4 regions of the Pseudomonas sp. DW-iso3 genome follow, and region 4 is predicted to be linked to each of the others. Evidence: predicted binding sites of a transcription regulator. Region 4 holds the regulator's gene; each other region holds the start of a gene.

Region 1 (3,904 bases), on a different contig from region 4:
CAGGGTCGGCATGCGCCCACGGACGATACGATCCTGGCTGGTGAGGTCATAACTTTTGACGCTGCCGGGCTCGGCAGCCATTTCGGTCTGTACCAGACCATCGTCGACGCCATGCAGCAGCGCGTCGATTTCATCCTGGGACAGCAGGTCTTGCACGGCCATGTCGTGATCCTACTGCAATACGAAGTTAGTGAAGAGCGCCTGCTCGACCACGACTTTGCCGAGTTCCTTCTGGGCCACTTCCTGCACGCTGGCCGTGACCTTCTGGCGCAGCATTTCCTGGCCCACCGGGGTGGCAAGTGTGTCGAAGGCCTGACTGGAGAACAGCATCACCAGGTTGTTGCGGATCACTGGCATGTGCACCTTGAGGGCGTCCAGGTCCGACTGGTTGCGGGCCAGCAACGTGATGCTCACCTGCAGGTAACGCTGACGACCGTTCTGATTGAAGTTGGCGACAAAGGCCGGAAGCATCGGCTCGAAGATTGCCGGTTGCTTGACGTTACTGGCGGTTTCGGCAGCGGGTGCCGGCTTGCTGGCATTGCTGTGCATAATGTACCAAGTGCCGCCGACCGAGGCGCCGATGGCCAGGAGCAGGCCCACGACTATCAACAGGATAAGCTTGAGCTTACCTTTGCCTGCGGGTGCTTTTGCTGCGTCGTCGCTCTTCGCCATGCCAATAATCCGTCACTATTCGGGAATTCATAGATCTACGGAAAGGCAAGAGCAAGTGTTATGCCAGAGTTGTCTGGTGGATTTGGAAGAGGGCTACGATATTGGCCATGGAACAGGTCCCATGCGGGAGCGGGCTTGCTCGCGAAAGCAATAGGTCAGTCGACTGATTCAGCGACTGATACACCGCTTTCGCGAGCAAGCCCGCTCCCACATTTGGGCCTGTGCAGGGCTCGAGTCAGGCGTAGTAATCGACGGCGCTGGAGCCGATTACGGTTGAGGTGACCGGCGCCACGGCTTCAGCCACATCAATGTGGCTACCACTGTCGCTGTTATCACCACCGCGCCCGCCGCTGCCGCTCACGCCACGGGTCTGGGCCTGTTGCTGCTGTTGCTCCTGGCCACGGGACTGGTCGGACACGTTCACATCCACTTGGCCCATGCCCTGCTGGGCGAACATCTCCCGCAAACGGCCGGACTGGCTTTCCAACGCTTCACGTACCACCGGATGGGCGCTCATGAAGTTGACCTGGGCCTGCTGGTCGGCGGTCATGTTGACCTTGATGTCCAGGCGACCGAGTTCAGCCGGCTGCAACTGGATCTCCGCCGACTTGAGGTTGGCGCTGGACAGGTACATCACGCGGTTGACGATTTCGTCGGTCCAGCCGCTCTGGTGCATGGCCAATGGTGCATTGGTCACCGGCGGCAAGGCGTTGGCGGTCTTCGGCGTGGCGGCTTGCGTCAACGCGGCCAGACGGTTGGCGAAGTCATCGACACGGGTGTCGCTGCTGGCGTTCTTCAGGTCCTTGAGACCGTCGTCGATCAGCCCGCTGAAAGCCTTGTCACCGCCCTGGTCAGTGCTGTCCTTGGTGGCTTGCTGGTCGACCATAGTGGCCAGGCCTGCGGCAAAGTTCTGTGCGGCGGTGGGTTGATCCAGGGTCGGTGCCGGAGCGTTTTTTGCCTGGGCCTGACTGCTGGCCGACACGTGACCGCCCTGCTCCATCGCCAGGCGCACGGCGGGCATGGCGTCCAGGGGATCGGCCTCTGGATCGAAGGCCGGCTTGGCCTGCTCAGTCGCAGCGACCGGCGCCGCCACCACCGGCAGGGCTTTTTCATCCTTGTTGGTGACAGGCGCTGGGGTTTCAACCGGCACGGCCACCGGGGTGACGGTGGCAATCAATGCAGGGTCGACGACCGGGTCCACCGGGGGCTGCTGCACCAGGGACGGGTCGGCGGGCGCGTCGTCATCCTTGCTGGCACTGTCGTCGGTGTTGGCCGGAGGTGTGGCAGGCAAGGGTTTGCCGCTATCGGCAACGGCTGGTGTGCTGGCGGCAGGCTTGTCGTTGCCCGCTGCCGGCTTGGCGCTGGCGTCGGAAGGCTTGCCTGCGGTGGATTTGGGCGCGTTGTCGTCGGCCTTGGCCGTGGGCTTGGAACCCTGGCTGGCAAACACTTGAGCGAAGCCAGGGCCCTTGTCCCGTGGGTCCGCTGCCACTGCCGGTGGGTTGGCGGTGGGCGCTTGAGGCTTGGCCGCGGGGGCAGCCTGAAGGAGCGAATTCGGGGCGACTGGCATAGGTAAAGGTCTCCACTGCATAGGGATCGGGGATGCAGTATCTGGAGGTAGAGCAAGAGTTGGGCCAGGTTGGTATATCGACCGAGTAAATATCCATTTTCTCGGTAACGGCCGCTTAGGGCTTCGCGCTTACAGCGACTCAAACCCCAAACCGCTGCCGCTCCGACTCATACATCGGCTTAACCAACGCAAACTCATGATCAATCTGATCCACGAGCGCCCCCAAATCCGTAGTGGATTCAACCGACTCAACCTCCAGCCGCTGACACAACTGCGCCAACCGCACCGCCCCAAGGTTACCGCTACTCCCCTTGAAACTATGCGCAATCCGCCCCAACGCCTTCGCATCATCCCGCGCCTTGCGCAGCGCCTCGACGCGCTTCTGGGAATCATCGAGAAAGGTATCAAGCAACTTCGGATACTCGCCTTCCATGACTTCCTGCAAACCCGACAACACCGCCGGGTCCAGATGTAGATCAACCACTTGCTCGCTCCTTGATCAAGAATCGGCGGATTATGCCAGAGCCTCCCAGGAAAACTCCACGCACACACTGCGCCCACCATCCGACCAGCCTACCTCGCTGCTCAACTGCCGTACCAGACTCAAGCCACGGCCAGACAGACGGTCGATATCCAGCGGCCGCGCCAGCACCTGCTCCACATCAAACCCCGAACCGCTGTCTTCAATGCGCAGGGTCATCTTCCCACCCGCCCCGATCGGCACCACCTGCACATGCACCCGTATATACCCGCTATTGAGTTGCGCGAGGCGGTCATTACGCTGACGGTAATACTCGGCAAACCCTTGGGCGTCACGCTTGAGCCGAGAGTCCAGACCCAAGACGCCGTGCTCAAGGGCATTGGAATACAGCTCCGCCATCACGCTGTAGAGCGCCCCACTTTGCTCACGCAACCCATGAATCTCCAACAACAGTTGCAGTAGATACGGCAACGGGTTGTAACGCTTCAAGGTCTCGGCGCGAAACTCGAAACTCACCGACCAATCCAGCGGACACGACTGCCCGCTGTCCGCATACAACGGCCCCGTGGCGCGCAGTTGCTGGTCAGGCTGCAAGGTGATTTCCACCATGCTCACGTCATCGCGCACTTCACCGCGAAACGCCGCCAGGGCCTGTTCGATGTCTTCAAATAAACGATCAGGCTCGCGATTGGCGGCAAACACCTGTTGCAAGCGTTCAGCGCCGAACAGTTGATCGTTGGCATCGGCGGTATCCAACACCCCATCAGACAGCAGGAACACCCGGTCACCCAGGGCCATGGGCCAGACTTCAGTACGATCATCAAAGGCTTGCGCCGACAGTACCCCCAACGGCAAGTGCCGCGATTCCAGCGGCGTGCGCCGGCCGGTGGCGATTTCATGCCTGTAGCCTTCGGGCATGCCGCCGTTCCATACCTCCACCACCCGTCGCTGCGTGCTCAGGCACAACAGGGTGGCGCAGCAGAACATGTCCACCGGCAGGATACGTTTGAGTTTGGCGTTCATCTCCCGCAGGGTCTGCGCGAGGCCATAGCCTTTGGCGGTCATGCCATAGAACACTTCCGCCAGAGGCATGGCCCCCACCGCTGCCGGCAGGCCATGGCCGGTGAAGTCGCCGAGCAGCACGTGCATATCACCGGACGGCGTGTAGGCCGCCAACAACAGGT
Region 2 (3,904 bases), on a different contig from region 4:
ATATCGAGGTCTGCGGCACCGACCAGGCCGATGCGATCCGTTTGATCGGCTGGTGGGAGCACATGACGGCGGCTTGATGGGCTTTACTATCGGAACTTCAACAATAAGGAATACAACAATGGGTTCGCTGAAACGAATGGCTGTGTTGTGCGGTTTTACGGTGTTGTTTGCTGCCACTGCCCAGGCTGAGGACTGGCAAGTCGCCAAGGACGAAGACGGTATCAAGGTGTCCCTGAGCGAAATTGCCGGCTCTAAATACAAGGCGTATCGCGGTGTAACGGTGATCAAGGCGCCAGTGGCAAAAGTCGTCGCCCTCCAGGAAGACGTAGCCGGTGCCTGTGCCTGGATCCACGAGTGCAAGTCCCAGAAGCTGGTCGATAAGAAAGGCGACGAGAGTTGGACCTACACCCAATTCAAAGCCCCGTTTCCCGTGACGGACCGTGATTCCTACCTGCATATCACCACGACCAAGGCGGCCGACGGCACGCTGACGCGTAAGCTGGAAGGTGTGCCGACCTACAAGCCTGAAGAAAAAGGCTACGTACGTGTCGCCCAGGTCGACGGCTTCTGGAAGCTGGTGCCCAAAGGCGACAACCAAACCGAAGTCACCTACCAGGTGCACACCGAGCCAGGCGGCAGCGTGCCATCGTGGCTGGCCAACAAGTTCGTGGTGGACGCACCGTACAACACCTTGAAAGCCTTGAAAGAACGCGCTGAAAAGTAAGCGCAGTTGATCAGGTGTCTCCTACCTTGGGTGGAACGTTTGCCGAGCCCCCAAGGTCCAGATAGAAGTAAGCCCACACACGGGTTTTATCGAGGAGGCACCGATGCAAAAGTGGCAGATTACCTTCGTTGATGATCACGGCGTGAAGTCCGTCGAGCAGTTCACCTGCGACCAGAAGCCCAGCCTCGAAGATGCGGCACACATGATTCGCAACAAGTTGGTGCCCGTTGCCGCCGAACTCGATCTCAACGACTTCGAAGGCCGCCAGCCCGAACCTACGCTCAAGATCCTCAAAGACCAGAACGGTATCCAGATTCTCGACATCTCTCCCGCCGCCTGAACATTCCCTGTACACCCTTAAAACCCCTCTGGTGGAGGCGAAAGCTTCGCGCTACTCTGCAAGGGAGATCAGCGAATGAATCGCTAGGTTCTGGTCTTGTCAGCTACATGCTTGTTTTCCAGCGGTGAAGTTATTGCCGTAGTTCCCACGCCAGTAAGGCGTGGGCTTCGGGAAGCACGGAAAGTCTATCCATCAATTCGAGGAGCACTTTTCATGAGCACAGCCTATCAAGAAGACATCAGCACCAACGTCCTGCGCCGCATGAAAGAAGGCGGTTTCGACTTCTCGCGTTTTCACCCCATCGAGTTCTACGCCATTTTCCCGGATGAGGAACGTGCGCGCAGGGCTGCGGGTGAGTTTCGTGGGGAATCCCTGAATGCCCAGGTCAGTGCGCGCGACGACGGCGCCTGGTACCTGGAGCTGAGTAAAATCATGTCGGCCACCTACGATGGCATAGGAGACTTCGAGCAGGACTTCGGGGCGGTGGTCGAGCCGCTGGGCGGGATCATCGAGGGATGGGGCGTGAAGCAGGAGGTGCGTGGGTTACCCATGTAGCAGCAGTTTATGAGCAGCACAGCGTGTCGGCTGACCTTTTGGGTCGGCCGATTTTGTTTGTGCAGCATGCTCAACATCGCCCTCGCTGCTACATGTTTCAGGGCGCAAAAAAAACCACCCAAGAGGGTGGCTTAAAGGGAAGAGCGGTTCGCTGAAGCGCTAGGACGTGTCCTGTTCAGCAGATGGGCCGATTATCCGCAGACTTGGCCAGGCAGTGAAATCAACTCTGACTATGCTGTTGATAGTCAAAGCCCGCATTGCGATGAAGCGTCGGGCGGTGCACCGGGCATTCTGCGCACCAGGACGGTGCGACTGGATTCTGGTTGTAATTCAACTCACTGATTTTTAAGTGTTTATGCCGCTGGCACGGGCCTTGCGATGGTTCTTTCGCCCGGGTGACAAGGAGTTCGGCATGATCCGCACTTATTACGATGAAATGTACGATGGGGCAGGCCAGGTCCGGCCTCATTACCGCGAGTTCGCGCGCTGGTTGGCCGACACCCCTGATGATCTGTTGGCCCAGCGCCGACGCGAGGCCGATTTGCTGTTTCACCGCGCCGGGATCACCTTCACGCTTTATGGCGACGAGCAGGGCACCGAGCGGTTGATTCCTTTCGATACCATCCCGCGCAGTATTCCGGCCAGCGAATGGCGGATTGTCGAGCGCGGCTGTATCCAGCGGGTCAAGGCGCTGAACATGTTTCTCGCCGATCTGTACCACGAACAGCGCATCATCAAGGCCGGAATCATTCCCGCCGAACAGGTGCTGGCCAACGAGCAATACCAGTTGGCGATGCAGGGCTTGGACCTGCATCGTGACCTTTATTCCCACATCTCCGGCGTCGACCTCGTACGCGATGGTGACGGCACCTATTACGTGCTCGAGGACAACCTGCGCACACCGAGCGGCGTGAGCTACATGCTCGAAGACCGTAAGATGATGATGCGCCTGTTCCCCGAACTGTTCGCCGCCCAGCGCATCGCGCCCATCGACCACTACCCCAACCTGTTGCTGGACACCTTGAAAAGCTCCAGCCCTCTGGATAATCCCAGCGTGGTCGTGCTGACGCCGGGCCGTTTCAACAGCGCGTTCTTCGAACATGCCTTTCTCGCGCGAGAAATGGGCGTGGAACTGGTGGAGGGCGCCGATCTGTTCGTGCGCGATGACCGTGTCTTCATGCGCACTACCGACGGGCCCAAGGCCGTGGACGTGATCTACCGCCGTCTCGATGACGCGTTCCTCGACCCATTGGCTTTCAACCCGGCGTCCATGCTTGGTGTGCCGGGCCTGCTTGCGGCCTATCGCTCGGGTAATGTGGTGCTGGCCAATGCGATTGGCACCGGCGTGGCGGATGACAAGTCGGTATACCCTTTCGTCACCGAGATGATCCGTTTTTACCTGGATGAAGAACCCATCCTGAAGAACGTTCCGACGTTCCAGTGCCGTAAGCCCGACGAACTGTCCCACGTGCTGGCCAACCTGCCAGACCTGGTGGTAAAGGAAACCCAAGGCTCAGGCGGCTACGGCATGCTGGTGGGCCCAGCGTCCACCGTTGCGGAAATCGAAGCCTTCCGCGCCCGTATCAAGGCCAAGCCCCACGCCTATATCGCCCAGCCGACCCTGTGTTTATCCACGTGCCCGACCTTTGTCGAAAACGGCATCGCGCCGCGTCATATCGACCTGCGCCCGTTTGTGTTGTCCGGCAAGGAAACCCGTGTCGTGCCTGGCGGCTTGACCCGAGTGGCACTGCGCGAAGGCTCGTTGGTGGTCAACTCGTCCCAGGGCGGCGGCACCAAAGACACCTGGGTGGTCGAGGACTGATGCCATGTTGAGTAGAACTGCCTCGGATCTGTACTGGATGTCGCGCTACCTGGAGCGTGCGGAAAACCTCGCACGCATGCTCGATGTCAGCTATTCGCTGTCGCTGATGCCCCAGGACGGGCGTGGCGATGGCCTGCACGAACTGGCCATGCCGCTGTTGATCACCGGCACCCTGGAGGATTACCACGAACGTCACGGTGAGCTGCACGCCGAACGCCTGTTGCACTTCTTTGCGCTGGATGCTGCCAACCCGGCCAGCATCTACAGTTGCCTTGGCGCCGCGCGGGCCAGCGCCCATGCAGTGCGTGGGCGAATTACCGCCGATATGTGGGAAAACATCAACGCCACCTGGCTGGATATTCGCGATATCGCCCAGCAGGGCTTGAGCCGCTATGGCATGAGCCGGTTCTGTGAGTGGGTAAAAGAGCGTTCTCATCTGTTCCGCGGCGCCACCTACGGCACC
Region 3 (3,904 bases), on a different contig from region 4:
CCCGATTCTTGACCTGGCCCTGGCCACGGGTTCGGCAGGATTGCAGGACCGTGAGAGCCCGTTCGTTATCATTACCGAGTACAACACCAAGACCCAGGGTTTTCTGGTGCGCTCGGTGGAGCGCATCGTCAACATGAACTGGGAAGAGATCCATCCGCCGCCCAAGGGCACCGGTCGCGATCACTACCTCACGGCGGTGACACGGGTGGATAACCAGTTGGTGGAAATCATCGACGTGGAGAAGATCCTCGCCGAAGTGGCGCCGACCTCGGAAACGATTTCCGTGGGGGTGGTGGACGCCGAAACCGCGCACAAGGCCGTTTCCCTGCGGGTGCTGACGGTGGACGACTCCTCGGTGGCGCGTAAACAGGTGACCCGTTGCCTGCAGACCGTCGGCGTGGAGGTAGTGGCCCTCAACGACGGTCGCCAAGCGTTGGATTACCTGCGCAAGCTGGTGGACGACGGCAAGAAGCCGGAAGAAGAATTCTTGATGATGATCTCCGACATCGAGATGCCGGAAATGGACGGCTACACCCTCACGGCCGAGATACGCAACGATCCACGCATGCAAAAATTGCACATCATCCTGCATACTTCGTTGTCGGGGGTATTCAACCAGGCGATGGTCAAGAAGGTCGGTGCCGATGACTTCCTGGCCAAATTCCGTCCTGATGACCTGGCATCCCGGGTAGTCGACCGGATCAAGGCAGCAGATCACGGCTAGGGGGCATTTCCCCTGGCGGTCACACGATTTAAGAGGCGGTATCATTGTCTACGGGTAATTTGGATTTCGAGCAGTTCCGGGTCTTCCTGGAAAAAGCCTGTGGCATATTGCTCGGTGAAAACAAGCAGTACCTGGTATCCAGCCGTCTCAACAAACTGATGGAGCAGCAGGGCATCAAGTCGTTGGGTGAGCTGGTTCAGCGCATCCAGGGGCAGCCGCGCAGCGGGCTCAAGGAGATGGTGGTCGATGCCATGACCACCAACGAAACCCTGTGGTTTCGTGACACCTACCCCTTTGAAGTGCTCAAGAACAAAGTGCTGCCGGAGGCTATCAAGGCCAGCCCGGGCCAGCGCCTGCGGATCTGGTCGGCCGCCTGCTCTTCGGGGCAGGAGCCCTACTCGATTTCGATGTCCATCGATGAGTTTGAGCGGACTAACATGGGCCAGTTGAAGGCCGGAGCGCAAATCGTCGCCACCGACCTCTCCGGCACCATGCTCACCAATTGCAAGACCGGCGAGTACGACAGCCTGGCCCTGGGCCGTGGTTTGTCCCAGGAACGCCTGCAACGTTACTTCGACCCGAAAGGGGCTGGGCGTTGGGCGGTCAAGGCGCCGATCAAGAACCGTGTGGAGTTTCGCTCGTTCAACCTGCTCGACAGCTACGCCAGCCTGGGCAAGTTCGACATGGTGTTCTGCCGCAACGTGCTGATCTACTTCTCGGCCGAAGTGAAGAAAGACATCCTGCTGCGCATCCATGGCACGCTCAAGCGCGGCGGCTATCTGTTCCTCGGCGCTTCGGAAGCGCTAAATGGTCTGCCGGACCATTATCAGATGGTGCAGTGCAGCCCTGGGATCATTTACCAGGCCAAATAGTACGCAAACCTAAATGTGGGAGCGGGCTTGCTCGCGAATAAGGTCTGTCAGTCATAGATAAGTTGACTGCTCCACCGCATTCGCGAGCAAGCCCGCTCCCACATTTGTTTTGCGGCAACCCTCCCAATAGCGGCAACCCCCCATTGCCGCTTTACTGGCGCCACGCGGAAAGCGTTTGCCGCTTTTCTGGCATTGCCACCCGGCAATCTCCCCTCAAGCCCTTGATTTACTGGCCTTCAGTAGATTGGCATGCACCTTGCTATAACCCAGTTAACGAACAGCAGGTCAGCCCTTAAAGGTTTCCACCATGAGCATCAGCTTCGATAAAGCGCTCGGTATCCACGAACAAGCCCTGGGCTTCCGCGCCCAGCGTGCCGAAGTCCTGGCCAACAACATTGCCAACGCCGACACCCCGAACTACAAGGCTCGGGATTTGGACTTCTCCGCCGTGCTCGCTGCACAGCAGGACAAGACCAAGAACGGCACCTTCGCCTTGAACATGACCAACAGCCGTCATATCGAAGCGCAAGGCCTGAGCAATGGTGACGAGTCGCTGCTGTATCGCACGCCGATGCAGCCGTCGATCGACCAGAACACCGTCGACGCGCAGCTGGAGCAATCGGCCTACGCCGAGAACTCGGTGAACTTCCAGGCCAGCTTCACCCTGCTTAACAGCAAATTCAAAGGGCTGATGTCAGCCCTGCGTGGAGAGTAAGCCATGTCCCTGTCCAGTGTTTTCAATATTGCCGGCAGTGGCATGAGCGCGCAGACCACGCGCTTGAACACCGTCGCCAGTAACATCGCCAACGCCGAGACCGTGTCTTCGAGCATTGACCAGACTTACCGCGCCCGTCACCCGGTGTTCGCCACCATGTTCCAGGGCGGCCAGGCAGGTGGCAGTGATTCGTTGTTCCAGGACCAGGGGGCCGCAGGCTCCGGCGTGCAAGTGCTGGGTGTGGTCGAAGACCAGAGCAACCTTGAAGCCCGCTACGAACCCAACCATCCCGCCGCGAACGAAAAGGGTTATGTCTATTACCCGAACGTCAACGTGGTCGAGGAAATGGCCGACATGATTTCCGCCAGCCGCTCGTTCCAGACCAATGCGGAAATGATGAACACTGCCAAAACCATGATGCAGAAGGTCCTGACCCTGGGTCAGTGATAAGGGGCGCCAAATAATGGCCATCGTTGATACGAGTAACAACACGCCAGTCCAGGACCTTTTCAATTCCAAGGTCAAAACTGCCCAGGACAACAGCAGCGTCACTGATGCTGCCAATAAGGCCACGGGCAAACAATCGCTGGGCAAGGATGCGTTCTTGCAGCTGTTGGTCACCCAACTGAAAAACCAGAACCCGCTGTCGCCGCAAGACAACGGCGCGTTCGTGGCCCAACTGGCGCAGTTCAGCAGCCTGGAAGGCATCAACACCCTGAATGATTCGGTGAATGCGATCTCCAGCAACTTCAGCTCGTCGCAAGCGCTGCAGGCGTCGTCGCTGGTCGGGCGCTCGATCATCATCCAGACCGACAAGGCCATGGTTGATACCAGCAAGAGCATGACCGGATCGGTGGATGTCACAGCGGCGACCGGCAATGTCTCCGTCAAGATCACTGACAAAGACGGCAATGTGGTGCGCACCATCGAAATGGGGGCCCAGAGCGCCGGTACCCAGAGCTTTATCTGGGATGGCAAAAACGACAAGGGTGAGGTCGCTCCTGCGGGCACCTACACCTTCAATGCCACCACCAAGAACGACAAGGGTGATGCCGTCGCCCTGAGCACTTCGCTGCCGGCAACGGTAACGAGCGTGACCTTGAGCAAGACCGGCGGCGAAATGCTGCTGAACCTGGCAGGCGGCATGGGCAGCGTCAAGCTGTCGCAAATTCAGACTATCGGTACATAGAGCCGGCTAAATACGGCAGAGGGAGAGAAACATGTCTTTTAATATCGGCCTTAGCGGGCTCTATGCGGCCAACAAACAACTGGACGTGACCGGCAACAACATCGCCAACGTGGCGACCACGGGCTTCAAGTCGTCCCGTGCGGAGTTCGCGGACATTTACGCCGCCTCCAAACTGGGCACCGGCCAGAACAGCATCGGCAACGGTGTGAACCTGGCGGCCGTGTCCCAGCAGTTCACCCAGGGCGACGTCAATGGTAGCGGCGGTATCCTGGACATGGCGATCCAGGGCGGCGGCTTCTTCGTGCAGAAGGGCAGCGACGGTTCGCTGGAATACACCCGTAGCGGTGCCTTCCGTGCCGACAAAGACGGCTACATCACCAACAACACCGGGACTTCGCGCCTGC
Region 4 (3,904 bases):
GCTTACTTCGAACAGAAGCAGTCGCCTACCGACACCGGCCCGATGAAAGGCTACGGCAAGACCATCCAGTACCACGCCCAGCAGAACCGCATCGTGCTGATCGATCAGGCCAAGGTGCTCAGCCCCGATGGCAACTCCACGGAAGGCGAGAAAATCACCTACGACACCGTGAAACAGATCGCTAACGCCGGTCGTGCCAATGGCAGCAAGGTCACTGCACCACGCCCACGCATCGACATGGTTATCCAGCCGAAGAAGAAGGCCGAGTAATGGCAACCCTGAAAGCCCAGCATCTGGCCAAGGCCTATAAAAGCCGTCAGGTCGTGCGCGACGTCAGCCTGTCGATCGACAGCGGCCAGATCGTCGGCTTGCTCGGCCCCAACGGTGCCGGCAAGACCACCTGCTTCTACATGATCGTCGGCCTGGTCCAGGCGGACCAGGGTCGCGTGCTGATCGACGACCTGGACGTGAGCCACCAGCCGATGCACGGCCGTGCACGCGCCGGTATCGGCTATCTCCCGCAGGAGGCGTCGATCTTCCGCAAACTGTCGGTCGCCGATAACATCATGGCGATCCTCGAGACCCGCAAGGAACTCGACCGTGACGGCCGCCGCAAGGAACTGGAAAGCCTGCTGCAGGAATTCCACATCAACCACATTCGCGACAACCTCGGCATGAGCCTGTCCGGTGGTGAGCGTCGTCGTGTGGAAATCGCCCGCGCCCTGGCCACTGCCCCCAAGTTCATTCTGCTGGACGAACCGTTTGCCGGCGTCGACCCGATCTCGGTCGGCGACATCAAGCAGATCATCCATCACCTCAAGGCCAAGGGCATTGGCGTGCTGATCACTGACCACAACGTCCGTGAGACCCTCGATATCTGCGAAACCGCGTATATCGTCAACGATGGCCAACTGATCGCCGAAGGTGACTCGGCCACCATCCTGGCCAACGATCTGGTCAAGGAAGTGTACCTGGGTCACGAGTTCCGCCTGTAAACACCGTGGTGTCACGGCCGTTTGCCGAGGTGCGCGGGAGTCAATGAAAACCTCCGGATTTTTATTGTTACCGCGCTCTAGGCAAAGCCCCCGACATCAGGCATATAATTTGCTTATGTTTGGCGCTCACGCGCCCTGTCGTGGATGGCGCATTGCGCCGGCGAATAAGGTGTTAAGCCCCTGCCATGAAACCATCGCTAGTCCTGAGAATGGGCCAGCAGCTGACGATGACACCGCAGCTGCAACAGGCCATCCGCCTGCTCCAATTGTCGACCCTGGACCTGCAACAGGAAATCCAGGAGGCCTTGGAGTCCAACCCGATGCTCGAACGCCAGGAAGAAGGCGACGACTTCGATAATGCAGACCCGCTGGCCGATAACATCGAGCAAAAACCCAATTCCGACGTGCAGGAACCCTCCTATCAGGAAACCGCCCCTACGGTGGATAACCTTGAGGAAGGCGATTGGAACGAACGCATCCCCAACGAGCTTCCCGTCGACACGGCCTGGGAAGACGTCTACCAGACCAGCGCCAGCAGCCTGCCCAGCAATGACGATGACGAGTGGGACTTCACCACCCGCACCTCCGTTGGCGAGAGCCTGCAGAGCCATCTGCTCTGGCAACTGAACCTGGCGCCGATGTCGGACACCGATCGCTTGATCGCCGTGACCCTGATCGACTGCATCAACAACCAGGGTTATCTGGACGAGACGCTTGAAGAAATTCTTGAAGCCTTCGACCCGGAACTGGATATCGAGCTGGACGAGATTGAAGCCGTCCTGCACCGCATCCAGCAGTTCGAGCCCGCCGGCATCGGCGCACGCACCCTCAGCGAATGCCTGTTGCTGCAATTGCGCCAACTGCCGGCCAAGACGGCCTGGCTCACCGAGGCCCAGCGCCTGGTCACCGACTACATCGACTTGCTCGGCAGCCGCGACTACAGCCAGTTGATGCGCCGCATGAAGCTCAAGGAAGACGACCTGCGCCAGGTCATCGAGCTGGTACAGAGCCTCAACCCGCGCCCAGGCTCGCAAATCGAGTCGAGCGAAGCCGAATACGTAGTCCCCGACGTCATCGTACGCAAGGACAACGAGCGCTGGCTGGTAGAGCTGAACCAGGAGTCGGTGCCGCGCCTGCGCGTCAACCCGCAATACGCCGGTTTCGTACGTCGCGCCGATACCAGCGCCGACAACACCTTCATGCGCAACCAGTTGCAGGAAGCGCGCTGGTTCATCAAGAGCCTGCAAAGCCGCAACGAAACCCTGATGAAAGTGGCCACTCAGATCGTCGAGCACCAGCGCGGCTTCCTGGAATACGGCGACGAGGCGATGAAACCGCTGGTACTGCATGACATCGCCGAAGCGGTTGGCATGCATGAATCGACGATTTCCCGGGTGACCACCCAGAAATTCATGCATACCCCACGGGGTATTTATGAACTGAAATACTTTTTCTCCAGCCATGTCAGCACCTCCGAAGGCGGTGAATGCTCGTCCACGGCGATTCGCGCGATCATCAAAAAACTGGTTGCTGCGGAAAATCAGAAAAAGCCATTGAGTGACAGTAAGATCGCTGGTTTACTGGAGGCACAAGGCATTCAGGTCGCCCGTCGAACCGTCGCCAAGTACCGCGAATCCCTTGGGATCGCGCCTTCCAGCGAGCGTAAGCGTTTGATGTGACGGGCGGGCCACAGCGTTCCAGTGGCAGGTAGTCCTACCTGCCGCTTTATGCACTGGCAACGAAGGAGAAGCTGTATGCAAGTCAACATCAGTGGACACCATGTAGAAGTCACCCCTCCATTGCGCGAATACGTCGAGCAGAAGCTGAAACGGCTTGAGGGTCATTTCGACAAGATCACCAATGTGCAAGTCATCATGAAGGTCGACAAGCTTCAGCAGAAAATTGAGGCGACTCTCCAGATACCCGGTGGCGAAGTAGTCGCCAATGCCGAGCATGAAGACATGTATGCATCAATCGACTTGCTCACAGACAAGCTTGACCGCCAACTTAAAAAGCATAAGGAAAAGAATCTGAGCCTGCTTCAGGGCACAGGTCGTTAACTCTCCCCCCATGATCCGACTTGAAACCATCCTGACCCCCGGCCGTTCCCTTGTGAACGCGCCGGGCGGCAGCAAGAAGAAAGCCCTTGAGCAAATTGCCAACCTGATCAGCCGCGAAGTGCCTGAACTGGAAATGCAAGATGTCTACGAGGCTCTGATTGCCCGTGAAAAACTCGGTTCCACCGGTTTTGGCAACGGCATCGCCATTCCGCACTGCCGCCTCAAAGGCTGCGAGACCCCAGTCAGCGCCCTGCTTCACCTGGACGCTCCCATCGATTTCGACGCTATCGACGGTGCCCCGGTCGACCTGCTGTTTGTACTGCTGGTCCCGCAGGCTGCCACCGATGCGCACCTGGAACTGCTTCGGCAGATCGCCAGCATGCTCGACCGCAAGGACGTACGCGACAAACTGCGCAGCGCCAAAAGCAACGAGGCGCTTTACCAGGTTGTCCTGGATGAACAGAACGGGCAGTAATCATGCGCTTGATCATCGTCAGCGGCCGCTCCGGCTCGGGTAAAAGCACCGCCCTCAACGTTCTTGAGGACAGCGGTTTCTATTGCATCGACAACCTGCCCGCCGGCCTGCTGCCGGAATTGGCGGAACGCGCGTTGATCCACACCGAACTGGCTCAGCCTCTGGTTGCCGTTTCGATTGATGCACGCAACCTGCCCAGCCACCTTGAGCGATTCCCGCAATTGCTCGAGGAAGTGCGGGCCAAGCATATCCATTGCGATGTGCTCTACCTGGATGCCGACGAAGAGACCCTGCTCAAGCGTTTCTCCGAAACCCGTCGGCGCCACCCCCTCAGCAGCCCTCACCGTTCCCTGGCGGAAGCCATTGAAGACGAA

The links. The regulator sigma-54, encoded in region 4, starts transcription at its own class of promoters, with help from an activator protein. The targets are predictions, from matches to a motif close to ANTGGCATNNANNTTGCTNT.
Region 1: AC4PS7_RS11090 (flagellar hook-length control protein FliK) is a predicted target of sigma-54. The motif match lies at 2,289-2,308, and genes of this name have one in related genera.
Region 2: AC4PS7_RS09855 (circularly permuted type 2 ATP-grasp protein) is a predicted target of sigma-54. The motif match lies at 1,980-1,999, and genes of this name have one in related genera.
Region 3: flgB (flagellar basal body rod protein FlgB) is a predicted target of sigma-54. The motif match lies at 1,840-1,859, and genes of this name have one in related genera.

The regions. Positions count from the first base shown of each region.
Region 1 covers NZ_JBZXDZ010000003.1:426,631-430,534, reverse strand. Annotated here, with positions in the region: gene fliM (flagellar motor switch protein FliM) at 1-162, opposite strand, end outside; gene fliL (flagellar basal body-associated protein FliL) at 172-672, opposite strand; gene AC4PS7_RS11090 (flagellar hook-length control protein FliK) at 908-2,239, opposite strand; gene AC4PS7_RS11085 (Hpt domain-containing protein) at 2,379-2,723, opposite strand; gene AC4PS7_RS11080 (ATP-binding SpoIIE family protein phosphatase) at 2,754-3,904, opposite strand, start outside.
Region 2 covers NZ_JBZXDZ010000003.1:154,477-158,380, forward strand. Annotated here, with positions in the region: gene AC4PS7_RS09835 (YkgJ family cysteine cluster protein) at 1-77, shown strand, start outside; gene AC4PS7_RS09840 (START domain-containing protein) at 119-724, shown strand; gene AC4PS7_RS09845 (hypothetical protein) at 828-1,064, shown strand; gene AC4PS7_RS09850 (ribonuclease E inhibitor RraB) at 1,278-1,619, shown strand; gene AC4PS7_RS09855 (circularly permuted type 2 ATP-grasp protein) at 2,032-3,441, shown strand; gene AC4PS7_RS09860 (alpha-E domain-containing protein) at 3,446-3,904, shown strand, end outside.
Region 3 covers NZ_JBZXDZ010000003.1:91,387-95,290, forward strand. Annotated here, with positions in the region: gene AC4PS7_RS09525 (chemotaxis protein CheV) at 1-724, shown strand, start outside; gene cheR (protein-glutamate O-methyltransferase CheR) at 769-1,596, shown strand; gene flgB (flagellar basal body rod protein FlgB) at 1,904-2,311, shown strand; gene flgC (flagellar basal body rod protein FlgC) at 2,315-2,758, shown strand; gene flgD (flagellar hook assembly protein FlgD) at 2,775-3,500, shown strand; gene flgE (flagellar hook protein FlgE) at 3,532-3,904, shown strand, end outside.
Region 4 covers NZ_JBZXDZ010000001.1:223,200-227,103, reverse strand. Annotated here, with positions in the region: gene lptA (lipopolysaccharide transport periplasmic protein LptA) at 1-270, shown strand, start outside; gene lptB (LPS export ABC transporter ATP-binding protein) at 270-995, shown strand; gene AC4PS7_RS01085 (RNA polymerase factor sigma-54) at 1,181-2,674, shown strand; gene hpf (ribosome hibernation-promoting factor, HPF/YfiA family) at 2,750-3,055, shown strand; gene ptsN (PTS IIA-like nitrogen regulatory protein PtsN) at 3,066-3,530, shown strand; gene rapZ (RNase adapter RapZ) at 3,533-3,904, shown strand, end outside.